One region of the Desulfosporosinus burensis genome, then DNA from elsewhere that is predicted to be linked to it. Evidence: a T-box and tRNA genes for the amino acid it is inferred to sense, from the RefSeq annotation. Region 1 holds a T-box; the other holds one or more tRNA genes.
What was found. The T-box of region 1 lies ahead of ACYQ3Q_RS22365 (valine--tRNA ligase). A T-box ahead of a tRNA ligase gene usually reads a tRNA of that ligase, here a tRNA-Val.
Positions count from the first base shown of each region.

Region 2: it has a tRNA-Val gene. The T-box ahead of ACYQ3Q_RS22365 (valine--tRNA ligase) is inferred to sense a tRNA for this amino acid. The anticodon was not compared.

Region 1 covers NZ_BAAHYN010000014.1:83,727-90,946, reverse strand. The annotation lists gene ACYQ3Q_RS22380 (inorganic phosphate transporter) at 1-105, opposite strand, end outside; gene ACYQ3Q_RS22375 (DUF47 domain-containing protein) at 98-724, opposite strand; gene ACYQ3Q_RS22370 (bifunctional folylpolyglutamate synthase/dihydrofolate synthase) at 881-2,206, opposite strand; gene ACYQ3Q_RS22365 (valine--tRNA ligase) at 2,382-5,042, opposite strand; T-box leader at 5,391-5,607, opposite strand; gene ACYQ3Q_RS22360 (FMN-binding glutamate synthase family protein) at 5,883-7,220, opposite strand, start outside.
Region 2 covers NZ_BAAHYN010000003.1:247,276-254,495, reverse strand. The annotation lists gene dnaG (DNA primase) at 1-592, shown strand, start outside; gene rpoD (RNA polymerase sigma factor RpoD) at 582-1,772, shown strand; tRNA gene ACYQ3Q_RS06540 (tRNA-Asn) at 1,982-2,056, shown strand; tRNA gene ACYQ3Q_RS06535 (tRNA-Ile) at 2,077-2,151, shown strand; tRNA gene ACYQ3Q_RS06530 (tRNA-Val) at 2,310-2,384, shown strand; gene ilvB (biosynthetic-type acetolactate synthase large subunit) at 3,205-4,983, shown strand; gene ACYQ3Q_RS06520 (hypothetical protein) at 5,013-5,207, opposite strand; gene ACYQ3Q_RS06515 (hydroxypyruvate isomerase family protein) at 5,210-6,001, shown strand; gene garR (2-hydroxy-3-oxopropionate reductase) at 6,026-6,916, shown strand; gene ACYQ3Q_RS06505 (tRNA (adenine(22)-N(1))-methyltransferase) at 7,172-7,220, shown strand, end outside.

The DNA of each region.
Region 1 (7,220 bases):
AACACTGGTGGCAATCGCATTAGCCGTATCATGGAAGCCGTTGATGTAATCGAACGCTAAAGCTAAAAACACCACAATGACTAACAGCACACCCAGACTAGTCATATTTCAAGACCACACTTTTAAGCAGATCGGCAATAGCTTCACAATGATCTAAGGTTGATTCTATATGTTCCAAAATCTCTTTCCATTTAATGATTTCTATGGGGTCTTTCTCATGTTCGAACAGTCGGGCCACTTCAGAACGGTAGAGTTTATCTCCTGCACTCTCTAGGTGATAAATCTCTTCTGCCGCCGCCAAGATCATCGATTTCTTGTAATGTAAATTTCCTAAACAAGAAAAAGCTGTCTGAATTTGTTCTGCTGCTAATGTCACTAGATGAACAAGTTCTTGCGCTCCTAGTGAGGGTTTGCTGGTTCGATAAAGAAGCATGCGCTCCACAGTACCTTCCGCATAATCGACGATATCATCAAGGACTTGGGCAAGTTTATAAATGTCTTCACGATCTAAGGGTGTGATAAACGTACAATTTAATCGTTCCAAGATTTGATTCGTTACACTGTCAGCTTCGTTTTCGAACCGATGCATTTGAGCAGCATCTTCAGCAGATACACTGTCTTGCTGCATGATTCCATAGAGTCTTTTAAGTGATTTAGAAATAATCTCGGTACTTTCCGAAAAGAGTTGATAAAATTTGTCTTCTTTTGGTGTTAACTTAAACATACTATATCCCCCAACCCTAAACTTACTCTGATTTTCACGGATCGTAACCTCTCATTGAAACAGATTCAGCAACATTATCTAGTCCACAGAGTATTATATCAAATCTTGGACGAGTTGTGTTATTTTTTTCGTTTCTGTCGATCAATGGAGGAATTACTAATCCTGCTTTAAATCATCGATTAGGGCTTGGCGTGCCTCTGCCAGCATGTAGATTGAACCAGTAACACAGAGCATGTCGTTTTCTCCAAGACGCTTAAGAGCAAAAACCACGGCTTCCTTGGGATTTTCGATACAGGTTACCGGACGACCATGCTGTTCAGCCAATTTTCCAAGAGCCCTCCAGTCCCCTGCTCGCGGTGAATCGGGACGGGTGATAATGATTTCATCCGCCAAAGGCACGAGCATATCCACGACCTTTTCCCGTTCCTTATCCGCCAGCATCCCCAAACAAAGTATGAGCTTGTTACGTTTATAGAGTGGGAGTGCCTGAGCTAATGCCTTAGCTCCATCGACATTATGCGCTCCATCCAATAGGATCTTAGGGTTCAGGGAAAGTAGTTCTAAACGCCCGAACCACTCTACGTCACGCAATCCAGCATAGATCGCTTCTCTAGGTATTCTCACATCATATTGACTTTGCAACACTTCACAGACGGTGATTGCTGTTGCTGCGTTGCGGAGTTGGTGGAGTCCCATTAAATGTAGGCGCAACTTCAAGTAGGTTGAGTGTAAGCCTATGAGGTCAAATTCCTGTTCCAGTTCTCCACTCCATTTGCTTTCCCAGCGGACATCTTCCCCCACTAACCACAAGGGAACACCCATAGCCTTAGCTTGTTCACGCAATACTTCGATCACGTCTAAGTTTTCAGAGGCTGTCACTACCACTGACTGGGGTTTAATAATACCTGCTTTTACCTTGGCGATGGAAACTACATCAGAACCTAAATAGTCCATGTGATCCATTCCAACATTAGTGATGACCGAAACTAGAGGGCTAACCACATTGGTCGAATCGATGGCTCCACCTAACCCCACTTCTATAACAGCATAATCGACGCTTTCCTCCGCGAAATAGAGGAACGCGAGCGCAGTGCTTACCTCAAACTCGGTCGGATGCTCATAACCTTCCGCAACCATAGCTTCTAAATGTGGGCGCACGCGCGTAATCACCTGGATGACCTTTTCTTTGGGGATCATTTGCCCGTTGATGACCATTCGTTCCCGATAATCGTGCATATGAGGCGAGGTAAAGACTCCGACCTTGTACCCCGCTTCCCGTAAGATACGAGCAATCATGACCGTTGTCGAACCCTTGCCGTTCGTACCTCCTACATGGACTACGCGCAGAACTCTTTCCGGATTTCCCAATCGTTTAAGAAGTTCTTGAATACGCCCCAGCCCAAAATTTATTCCGAACGTCGTCAGGTTAGCGAGGTATTGTAAGCTCTCAGAATATTCCTTTTCAAGATCCTTTTCGGACATTCCCTTTCCTCCTGCCGATTTACGTATACATGTTCATGATTCAAAAACCAAGACTCAAGACTTAAAAATCTAGGACAAGATTCAAGAACCAAGGACAAGAATCAGTGTCACAAGCTACAAGTCTAGTGTAGTTCAATTTCAAGGCGGTAAACTGCATGACCATCCTTCAAATACCTTACTTTAACTCTTTTAAGCGTTCTTCTAAAGCCACTTTGCGGGCTAAGAGGCCTTCTAGTCTCTCTCTCTCTTTGGCCACGACTGCTGCAGGTGCTTTGTTGGTGAATCCCGGATTATTTAGTTTTAGGTCTAGACTTTGAATATCTAGGCTGGCTGCAATAATTTCTTTTTCGATCCGAGTTATTTCTTTATCAAAATCCATCAATCCTTTTAAGGGCAGATAAATCTCTACACCCTCAAGAACGGCACTGGCTGCTTGAGCAGGCTTCTCTGCCAACCTTTCAAAGATGTCTACGCTCGCCCCTCCAGCCAATTTCAGGATATCTGGCTTCCCGTTTTCGAGCACCTTACGTTGAACTCCATCTGGGGCAAGGATCAGGATTTCGACCTTTTGTCCAGGTGAAACTTTCATCTCGGCGCGAATATTGCGGATTGCTTTGATGGTATCCATGAGCAGAGTCATATTACTCTCGGCTTCAGCGTCCTTATACTGTGGTACTTGTGGCCAGGACTGCACCATGATGCTACCCTCCCCCTCTTTCGGGAGGTTCTGCCAGATCTCTTCCGTGAGAAACGGCATGTAGGGATGCAACAGCCGCAGGGTTCCTTCGAGGACTTCAAGCAGGACGGATTGGGCAGTATGCCGAGCTACAGCATCTTCTTTGTTGTAAAGGCGTGGCTTAGTCAGCTCAATATACCAATCACAGAACTCACTCCAGATAAACTCAAAGAGTAATCGTCCACCTTCTCCGAGATCAAAGTTTTCTAGAGCTTCTGTCCCCTTCTCTACGATAGAGGCATAGCGGGAGAGGATCCAGCGATCCACTAGCGTTAGTTCTCCACGAGGACCTGGCTCGTAGTCTTCTAAATTCATGATTACATACCTTGAAGCGTTCCAAATCTTATTGGAGAAATTCCGGGTTGCTTCTAGCCGTTCAGGATGAAAACGGAGATCATTGCCTGGGGTATTCCCTGTGATTAACATAAAGCGCAAGGTGTCTGCTCCGTACTGCTCAATCACTTCGATCGGGTCCACACCGTTGCCCAATGATTTACTCATTTTTCGCCCTTGGGCATCCAAGACCAGCCCGTGAATCATGACTTTCGGGAAGGGCACTTCCTTCATAGACTCCAAGGACATAAATATCATGCGGGCAACCCAAAAGAAAATGATATCCCTGCCGGTCACTAAGACGGAGGTCGGGTAAAACTGTTTCAACTCAGCTGTTTTCTCCGGCCAACCCAAGGTGGAAAAAGGCCAAAGACCCGAGGAAAACCAGGTATCTAAAACATCGGGATCTTGCTTCAGGTTCTTTACTCCACAGCTCGGGCAGCTCAACGGATCCTCGCCGGCACAGATCTCCTTACCGCAGGCTTCGCAATACCAAACCGGAATGCGGTGTCCCCACCATAGTTGACGAGAAATACACCAATCCCGGATATTTTCCATCCAACCCAGATAAATCTTGTCAAATCGATCCGGTACAAATTCTAAACGTCCATCCCGAACAACATCTATGGCAGGCTCGGCAAGAGGGGCCATTTTTACGAACCACTGTCGACTCACCATCGGCTCGATCACGCTGGAGCAACGATAGCATTCCCCTACCGCATGGGCATGAGCATCGATTTTGACGAGAGCCCCTGCCGCTTTTAAATCTTCCACGACCGCTTTACGCGCTTCGAAACGATCCATCCCTTGATAGCGACCCGCATTTTCATTCATCTTGGCTTCTTTATCTAAGACCATGATCTGAGGCAATTGATGACGAAGCCCCATTTCAAAGTCATTCGGGTCGTGGGCGGGAGTGATCTTAACAGCACCCGTCCCGAATTCTCGATCGACATAGTCATCCGCTATAATAGGGATTTCCCGATCCATCAGAGGCAGAATCAAGGTTTTGCCTATTAAATGCGCATATCGCTTGTCCTCAGGATGAACCGCCACGGCAGTATCTCCGAGCATAGTTTCCGGTCGAGTCGTTGCCACAACCAGCGCTTCTTGACTGTCTTTGACTGGGTATCTTAGGTGATAAAGATTCCCGTCTCGATCATGGTGCTCTACTTCAATATCCGAAATCGTGGTATGGCATTTCGGACACCAGTTGATAATATAATTTCCGCGATAAATCAGACCTTTTTGATAGAGGTCAACGAAGGCTTCCCGAACTGCCTTAGAACACCCTTCATCCATGGTAAAGCGCTCACGTTCCCAATCACAAGAAGCACCCAGTCTGCGCAACTGCTGAGTAATTCGCCCACCGTATTGCCGTTTCCACTCCCAAACCCGTTCTAAGAACTTCTCTCTCCCCAGTTCCTGTCGACTTGTCCCTTCCTCAGCCAACTGCGCCTCTACTTTAGCTTGAGTCGCAATTCCGGCATGATCCGTTCCAGGTACCCAGAGCGTATTGTAGCCCTGCATCCGCTTAAAGCGCGTTAAGATATCTTGAATTGTACTGTCCATGGCATGCCCAAGATGAAGGGCCCCTGTCACGTTGGGCGGCGGCATCACAATACTAAACGCTGGTTTATCCTTTTGCACCTCTTGATGAAAAAAGCCATTTTCCTCCCAATACTGATACCATTTCCCCTCAACTAAGCTCGAATCGTAAGTTTTAGCCATTTCGATGGTTTCTGTTTTATCCGATATTTCTTCCATTATATTTCGTAACTCCTTCCATCTATAACAAACTATTTAACGGGACTTGTCCATGGATGGACTGATGTCGCGGTGCCATGGATGGCAAGGAGCGACGCACATGCAGAAAGCCCAGAAGTTTTGCGGTTTAGCCTGAGCGACAAGCGAATAGCAATGGATCACGATAGTCTCCAGTACGATAGTCTCCAGTGGAGAGTATCGCCGAAAGCGCATGGCCCTTAACGAATACTATGGCGCTGAAGGATAGAGTATCGCCGAAGCCGCGATCCCAAAAGGAATACCTACCGGCGTAGGATGTGCGAGTGGGCTAAGACACTTCCTCCCAATCAAAAAAAGCCTTTAATCCTGGTAAAGGACGAAAAGCTTCCGTGGTACCACCTTTATTCTGAGCGACACAGGGTCTCCTCAGCACTTATCATGCGCTAACGGGGATTTTCCGTCAGAGAGTACTTTATTCCCCCCTGCCCCTCCTGTACGACCTTAGCGCTCTCCGAAAAGGCCTCCCAGCTTAAGCCTTTCTCTCTGAACGGTTTATCACGCTATTCCTTACATTCTTAGGGTTTATCTCGAAATATTCATTTTTTATATTATACTCGGCATGATAAATATTGTCAAAATCTTAAAGCTTTCGAACTTATTATTTCTTCTCTACATACTCAAATTGGCCTAAGCAGTTCCAATAGCCATATTTTCCCACGCCAGTCCAAAGGCTATACGCTGACACAGCACAACATACATCAAGAGCCCTACCATGGTAACTATGAACTACCATGCCAGTAAGCGAGAGTAGAACGGAAGTCTATGTACCTAAGAACCCGCCGACTTTAGTCACGCGGAGTATCAGTCTTGCCGAGTATCTGCACGTCTTACGCCGGTTACTTTAGCGGTCCATTCATCCACTGCGACAAGATCGTTAGGACCAAGCTCCGACAAAGCAGTTTTCCCTAAGGCGCGTATTCCCTCTTCCATTTCTAAGACCATTGATTTTAAGACATTGGCTACACTTTTACTGGCCAAAGAAATATCCAGTCGTTGTTTATAGGGGGAATCGTAATACACCAATTGGGTTAACGGTTCCCAGGGGAGAATTTTATGGATTTGGTTATGGATTAATCCGAACAGAGGAACAGTTCCTAGATAGATCGCATCTGCCCCCAACGCTATAGCTTTTAAACATTGCCCTGGTGTAGCATATCCTCCCCCGACCACCAAGCTCACTTCTTTACGGGCTCCCTGTTCGCGCAAAAAACGTTCTGCGCGCACTAAGGCTAAGAGACTTGGGATTCCCAAATCATCGCAGATCAGGGGTGTTGCCCCAGACGAACCACCTTGACACCCATCGAGCACAATGACATCAAAGTCAGCCTCCAAACAAACGGCTAAGTCCCGCTCTAAACCGCCTGTGGCCATAATTTTGATAGCAATAGGCTTCCCAGCTGCTTCGGAACGCAAATCCGCAACATACTTTGGCCAATCCCAAGGAGAATTAATTCCTGGGATGACTGCAGTTGACACGACGGATTCCACAGGGGATATGCCCATGAGTTTTTGTGCTTTTCCCTTTATAGAATTAGGTTCATGTGCTCGGGAACCTACACTTGACCCTTGTCCCATCTGTACTTCCAGCATATCCGCAGCAGCAATCCCTTGAGGACTATGCCCCCAAGTGCTCCGACTAATTTGCCAGATGAATTTGTCGGCTTCATCCCGTTCGCTTTGAAGAAAGGGACCCTCACCAGAATTGGTAGCGGTTCCGAGTTGTTTTGCTGCCCTAGCTAAGGCACGTTTAGCTTCTTCGCTCAGCCCGACCCCATACCCCATGCCCGAGATCATTAACGGAATATCGATCTGGAGAGGCTTTTCTGCCTTCGACCCGAGGGTTACCTTCATGTCTATCGGAATGCTGGCATCTTTAGGAAGACGCGCCATTTGAGCAGCGACGAACATTAGGGTATCATAATGGGGCAGTGGTTTTGGGGAGCCTAGAGGGCGATGGATTTGTTTCCCTTCTTCAGCACGTAAACTGATTTCTAGAATAGTTTGGAGTGAAGTACGACGTACAGCACTCCACAATTCCGCCAGGTTTTCATGATACTTATCTTTAAGAAGCCTTTCAATCACTAAACCAAAAAGCCGTTGTACGATTGTTCGGAACAAACGTTTACCGACAAGATAAAA
Region 2 (7,220 bases), on a different contig from region 1:
CTTTTTAAGTCTGGAACTTGGCCTTACTTTGGAAGCTGTGCAGCGTGAGATTGTAAGTCAGGAACCGAAAAAAGCTAAAAAGGAGCGAGAACACGAATATTCTCAACAAAAACAGGTTAGTTCTGGGAAAAATAGAGATAATATTAAGGGTACCATTATAGGTAAGGGTATTATCGAACAGCCCCAACCGACAGTCTATTTAGGGGGTTATCGCGCAGAGCGAATGCTTTTACGATTGCTATTAGAAAATAAGGCTCATTTGCCGAGAATTAAGGAAAGACTAGGAGAATCCTTTTGGAAACTTCCGGCACACCAGCAAATTTTTAAGTATCTCAACCAGGATGGCGTATTGCCCGCGCATAGCGACGAAACGGTTCAAAGCTGTTTGGCTAGCCTGCTCTTGGAAGAGTTAGATATATCTCAAACTGAGCGGCTTTTAGAGGATTGCATAAAGGGCATTCTTTCAACGCAAGTAGAGGAAAGAGTGGAAGATCTTCAAGCGCGCATGGCAACTTTAGAAAAATCCGGTGACATGGCAGGGGCTATGGCTCTGTTGAAAGAGATAGGAGAGCGGTTGAAACGTGGCGAATAGTAAGGTCGTAGGCACCCAAAAGAATGATCCGAAGAAAGGTGGGGGACAGGTGAACGATGAACAAAAAATGGACAACGTCCAAGCCCTCATTCAGAAAGGCAAAAAGAAGGGTTCCATAACCTATCGAGAGATTATGGATGCTCTCCAAGGGATTGAGCTTTCTGCGGATCAGATAGATGATATCTATCAACAACTTGGTCGGATGGGAATAGATGTGGTGCCAGAGCCTGGAGAAGTTGAACTCGAAATCATGAAAAAGGGCAAAGATGACGATGACGATGACATCGTAGAGGATCCTGAGGATGAGGTCGAAGAAGAAGCTGAAGTGGATCTTTCCGTTCCTGAAGGAGTGGGAATTGATGATCCAGTTCGCATGTACCTCAAAGAAATTGGACGAGTTCCTCTACTTTCAGCGGATGAAGAAATCGAACTGGCAAAGCGGATGGAGGAAGGCGACGAGGAGGCAAAGCGGCGACTAGCCGAAGCCAATTTGCGTCTAGTGGTCAGTATTGCCAAACGGTATGTAGGACGAGGTATGCTTTTCCTAGATTTAATTCAAGAAGGTAATCTGGGGCTGATTAAGGCTGTCGAGAAGTTTGATTATATCAAAGGGTTTAAGTTTAGTACGTATGCTACCTGGTGGATCCGCCAAGCGATTACTCGTGCCATAGCCGACCAGGCCCGGACGATCCGGATTCCTGTGCATATGGTAGAAACCATAAACAAATTGATCCGAGTTTCGAGGCAACTCTTGCAGGAATTGGGAAGAGAACCAGCTCCTGAAGAAATCGCTAAAGTGATGGATATTCCCGTTGAACGAGTACGGGAAATTATGAAAATTGCCCAAGAACCCGTTTCTTTAGAGACCCCGATCGGGGAAGAAGAAGACTCTCATCTGGGAGATTTTATCCCTGATGATGATGCACCAGCACCGGCGGAAGCTGCGTCGTTCATTCTTTTAAAAGAGCAATTGGAAGAAGTTCTGGAAACATTAACCCCTCGTGAGGAAAAAGTTCTCAGATTGCGCTTTGGACTTGATGACGGTCGGACGAGGACATTGGAAGAAGTGGGACAGGAATTCGGTGTCACCCGTGAACGAATTCGTCAGATTGAGGCTAAGGCTTTGCGGAAATTGCGCCATCCAAGTCGCAGTAAAAAGCTTAAGGATTATTTAGAATAAATGACAGTGAACTTGTTCGGAGGCCCGTTCCAACAGGAACGCTTCGAGGCGAAGGGCGGACTCTACCTCACCTAGAACCCCCCAAAAATATACAATGGGGGGTCCTGAAAAAGTGGATTGATTCCAGAGGATAAAATTTCTAATAAAGATAATCACAAAAAGACTTGACTACAGCGAATGAATTACGTATAATAACCCGTGCAAGAGATTCCTCGATAGCTCAATGGTGGAGCAACCGGCTGTTAACCGGTAGGTTGTAGGTTCGAGTCCTACTCGGGGAGCCATTAGTTTTGTAGCATACTACGGGCCCATAGCTCAGCGGTAGAGCCCCCCGCTCATAACGGGTTGGTCCTAGGTTCGAATCCTAGTGGGCCCACCATTTCGAAGTTCGAGGCGCGATGTTCGAAGTTCGAAATGGTGGAAGAGACAAATCGATGTTCGAGGTGCGGTGTTCGTAGTTCGAACCCAAAAAGACAACGAAATATTGAATTCGTTGTTCAAACGGTTATTGAACAACGAATAACAAATATCGAATTAGGGCGATTAGCTCAGCGGTAGAGCGCATCCTTCACACGGATGAGGCCACTGGTTCGAGACCAGTATCGCCCACCAGTGATAGCAAGGTTTTCAGCCTTCTACATAAATTAGAAACTTATTGTACAGTTACTTGTACAGTTACGACATCAATTTGCGTATAACTACCTAGCACTTTTCCTTTTTGGGGGGAGGTGCTTTCTTTGTTGTTGTCCTTTAATAAGTAATTTTGCTCTTGGCCTCGGTCTGTAATCTAGGCATGACATGAGTGGTAATCTTAAATCGTACCAGTTGTCGCAAACAATAGGCTGAAATTGATGTTCGAGTTCAATTTGTGGTCTTTTCTATAACTCACCTTGGTCTGTGCGGGGATGTTTATTTTCAAATTAGGTCAGATATGAGGACCAATGTCCTATTCCAAGACTTCAAGTTAATGATATTATTAAGCATGACTTATATCAAAAATAGATTAAGTATCTTATAGCAAAATTATTAACACTTTACTTAGCTCTCCTCCTTTTTCTATACCCCTCCTAGTGAGGGGATTTTTATTTATATTTTATGACCCATAAAATTTCTATTGCATTCACAGGGCAAAATGTGGTAGTATGCTAGTACAGAAATAATGAAACAATGTTTTACTATATGAAACGTATAACGTTAATCAGTCAACCAGATCCAATCATTTGAATAATCGTTTATATCCTCCAACAATAATTAAGAGACAGTCAGCTAACCTTTATTGTGTAATGAACTAGAGGTAGAGAAAACTTTACCGTAACTGTGAAACGTAGTTTCACTATATAGAACGAAAGCATTTTCAGTCGTTTTTGTTACGGTTTCTATTTAATAAAGTTAACCTAAAAAAACGCAAGAGAAGTAAAGGAGGAAGATTGGTATGGCACTTTGGGGAGTCGAAAAGGTAGAGGAACAGGGTTGGGGAGAAGTAAAAGCTGAAACAAAGAGAATGACAGGAGCCCAATTTATCGTGACATTTTTGGCTCGTAAGGGAGTGACTCAGATTTATGGTATTCCAGGGGCTGCCATTCTGCCTTTTTACGACGAGGTATTTGAGCGCGAAGATATGCGCTCGATTAATGTTCGCCATGAGCAAACAGCAATTTTTATGGCAGACGGTTATGCCAGATCGACGGGTAAAGTGGGGGTTTGCGCAGCTACCTCTGGTCCAGGCGCAACCAATTTTCTGACGGGACTCTATAGCGCCTATGGAGATTCTATTCCATTACTAGCTATCACGGGCCAAGTTCCTACCGACTTACTGGGAACCGATGCTTTTCAAGAAGCGCCGATTGTGGAAATGGCTACACCAGTCACTAAGGCAGCGTACTTGGTTAAGAAGACGTCTGAGTTGCCTAAGGTGATGCAAGAGGCTTGGAAATTGGCGACGCAGGGTAGAAAAGGCCCGGTCTTAATCGATCTTCCTATTGACGTCCAAAAAGGAATTATAATAATTAATGTCGAAGATTATTTGAATGAAGAGATCGTTAGTCCCATAACGGAAGTAACACATAGCCAATTAGAACAGGCTTTAACGATGATTCAAGAAGCTGAGAGACCGATAATTATGGTTGGAGGAGGAGTTGTTTTAGGAAACGCCTCGGAAGAACTTTTGGCTCTGGCTGAATTACTCGAGATTCCTGTCGTTTCCACGCTCATGGGGAAGGATGGGTTTCCAAATTATCATAGGCTCTATGCAGGAATGGTGGGGACCATGTGTCAGACTCCGCTAGGTAATAAAACCCTTCTGGGTTCCGATCTTATCCTAAATCTAGGAGGAAGGTTCGACAGTCGGAGTACAGGAGCCATGGCGGTTTTTAAAAAGGGCCGTAAAGTGATTCATGTCAATATCGATAAAACAGAACTGTCTCGAAATGTACTTGCGGAACTGGAGATTGTTTCAGATGTGAAAGACTTTTTACGGCAATTCAACCATCGGATTCGCAGAAGTGCGTACAAGCCTAAAACAGAGGCTCAGGAAAGGGTTCAAATTCTTCAAGAAGATAGGATAAAGCTTGCTCGTCAAACGGACTTCGAGACGCGACCGATGAAACCTCAGCAGGCTATAATTGAAGTCAGAAAAGGTCTACACAGGAATGCGATTGTAACCTTGGATTGTGGGTTGAGTCAAATCTGGGCCACTCAATTATTTGAGGCCTACGAGCCTCGGACGTTTTTAATAACAGGACGGGCAGGCACCATGGGGTGGGGGTTAGGGGCAGCTATGGGAGCCCAGCTCGCATATCCTCAACGTCAAGTTGTCAATTTATTGGGGGATGCGAGCTTGGGAATGTCGCTACAAGACTTAGCTACGGCCGCAAAACACAATATTCCGGTGGTGGTCGTTGTCTTAAACAATTCACTCTTTGGTCTGATTCGACAGCAACAAAACCTGCTTTTCAACCGCAGATGGATTTCCACGGAATTAGACTACGAAAACACTGTGCAAGGGCATCAAAGGGGCTTGGATTTTGTCGCTACGGCCAAAGGAATGGGTGTAGAAGCTGAATTAATAGACAAGCCTGAAGAGATCACTGAAGCTCTAGCGCGTGCGTTTAGCACCAATCGCCCATATCTAATTGAGATCCTGGTTGATCCGGATGCACAATGTTCAGTTTCTCTGGATGGAACTATTAGTGGAGTTAAGGAACTTAATTAAGAGGTATATAGGTATTTTGTGAGAAGGGTTCAAGCCAGGAACTCGTTAGCCAAAGCTGAACATCGAGACTTCGGTGGGATTTTTGCCCCTTCACCGTGAAGTGTTCCTAGGGAAAATGCGGCTTGGGCGAAAGCAATCCCGGCACAATAATAATCGTTAATGGTAGCGATACTTATAAAAGTGTCTTGAAAGTAGATAAAATAGTCAGCAGAAAGGAAGATCACTTATGGGTTCAGATCTTAAGAATTTCGTCGCAAATCTTTCATTCCTATTTACAGAATTGCCTTTTATGGAGCGGTTTAGGGCCGCGAAAGAGGCAGGCTTTGCTAAGGTAGAGTTTATGTTTCCCTACGATTATGACCTTGAGGAGATAAATTCACAGCTTAATAGCTTAGAGTTAAAGCTCGTTTTAATTAACCTTCCGGCAGGGGATTGGGGAAATGGGGAGAGAGGAATCGCGGTCAAGCCAGAACGGAAGAACGAATTTCGTGCAGGAGTAGGGCAAGCGATCGTGGCGGCTCAAAAACTTGGTGTGACACAGGTGAATTGCTTAGTTGGCAAAGGAGATCCTGAGTTGGATGAGTCTGTATTACGGTCGACCATGGTCGAAAACATCGCTTATGCGGCAATGAAACTTGAGGAGCATGGTTTGCGCTTGATGATTGAACCCATTAATCATTATGATATTCCTGGGTTCTTCCTCAATACCACGGATCAAGTCTTAACACTCATCGCAGAAATCAATCGTCCAAATGTCTTTTTACAGTGGGACATTTACCATGCAAGTCGTGAAAATGAAGATCTCTGGAAAACCCTTAGCAATTCCATAGCTCAGATCGGCCACATTCAGATCGCGGATCAGCCAGGAAGACACCAACCTGGTACTGGTGAGATCGATTTCCAGAGATTATTGACAGAGCTTAGGAGTGTAGGGTATTCGCAGGAGATTGCCTTGGAATATGTTCCTAACCCTGATACAGAAACATCCTTAGGGTGGGTTAAAAATTACAGCCTGTAGAGAAATAGAAAGGTGTGATCTAAGATGAGTAAGATTGGTTTTATCGGTTTAGGAATCATGGGGAAACCTATGAGCCGAAATCTTTTAAAAGCTGGTTATGAGGTTGTTGTGTATAACCGAAGTTCAAAAGCGATTCAGGAGCTTGTGGAAGCGGGGGCAAAGGCAGGAACTTCCCCTAAGGATGTTGCTGAACAGTGTGAAATAATTATCACCATGCTTCCCAATTCCCCTCAAGTCCGTGAAGTGATTCTTGAACCTAATGGGGTTCTAGAAGGGATTCATCCGGGTTCTATAGTGATCGACATGAGTTCTATTGCTCCCATTGTCAGTCGAGAGATAGCCGAAGTCCTTGCCGGAAAATCCGTGCGTTTTCTTGATGCGCCCGTGAGTGGGGGAGAGCCCAAAGCGATTGAGGGGACCCTTTCTATTATGGTAGGCGGGATGTTAGCTGATTTTGAAGAATGCTATCCGATCTTTCAAGCTATGGGCTCGTCCGCATTACTTTGCGGAGATGTCGGTGCAGGAAATGTAACAAAATTGGCAAATCAGATTATCGTAGCGGTAAATATTGCGGCAGTATCCGAAGCCTTAGTGTTAGCGACCAAAGCAGGGGTTAATCCTGAAGCTGTTTATAAAGCTATTCGTGGGGGATTAGCAGGCAGTACTGTTTTAGATGCCAAAGCGCCCTTGATGATCGAGCGTCGCTTTGATCCGGGGTTCAGAATTGGGTTGCATATTAAGGATTTAAACAACGTTTTAGAAACGGGTCATGAAATCGGTTCTCCGTTGCCCTTAACGGCGTCGGTAATGGAAATGATGCAAGTGCTCAAGGCTCAAGGCTTAGAACAGGCGGATCACGGAGCTCTCGTTCAGTATTACGAAAAACTGGCTCAAAGCGAAGTCGGTAGAGGATAGTAACGAAAAACGCGGATGGGACAAGGGGCCCCAATTCGTAAGATAATCGTACAAAACTTGTTAAAGGTGGATGGACTGATAATCTATCTGCCTTTTCTTGTGTGCCGAGAAGCACTTTGCCCGACGGAGTGTTATAATAAGAACGATCTATTCTACATAATTTTTGGCGTTTTGCTTTTCTGACGCTAGGGTTCCATTTATGCAATTAAGGACATAATAGTTTTTAATAAGTAGTTATTATTAAAGAGGTGAATTATGACAATATCCGTCACTCTAGGTCCACGTTTGCAAACTGTCGCATCCT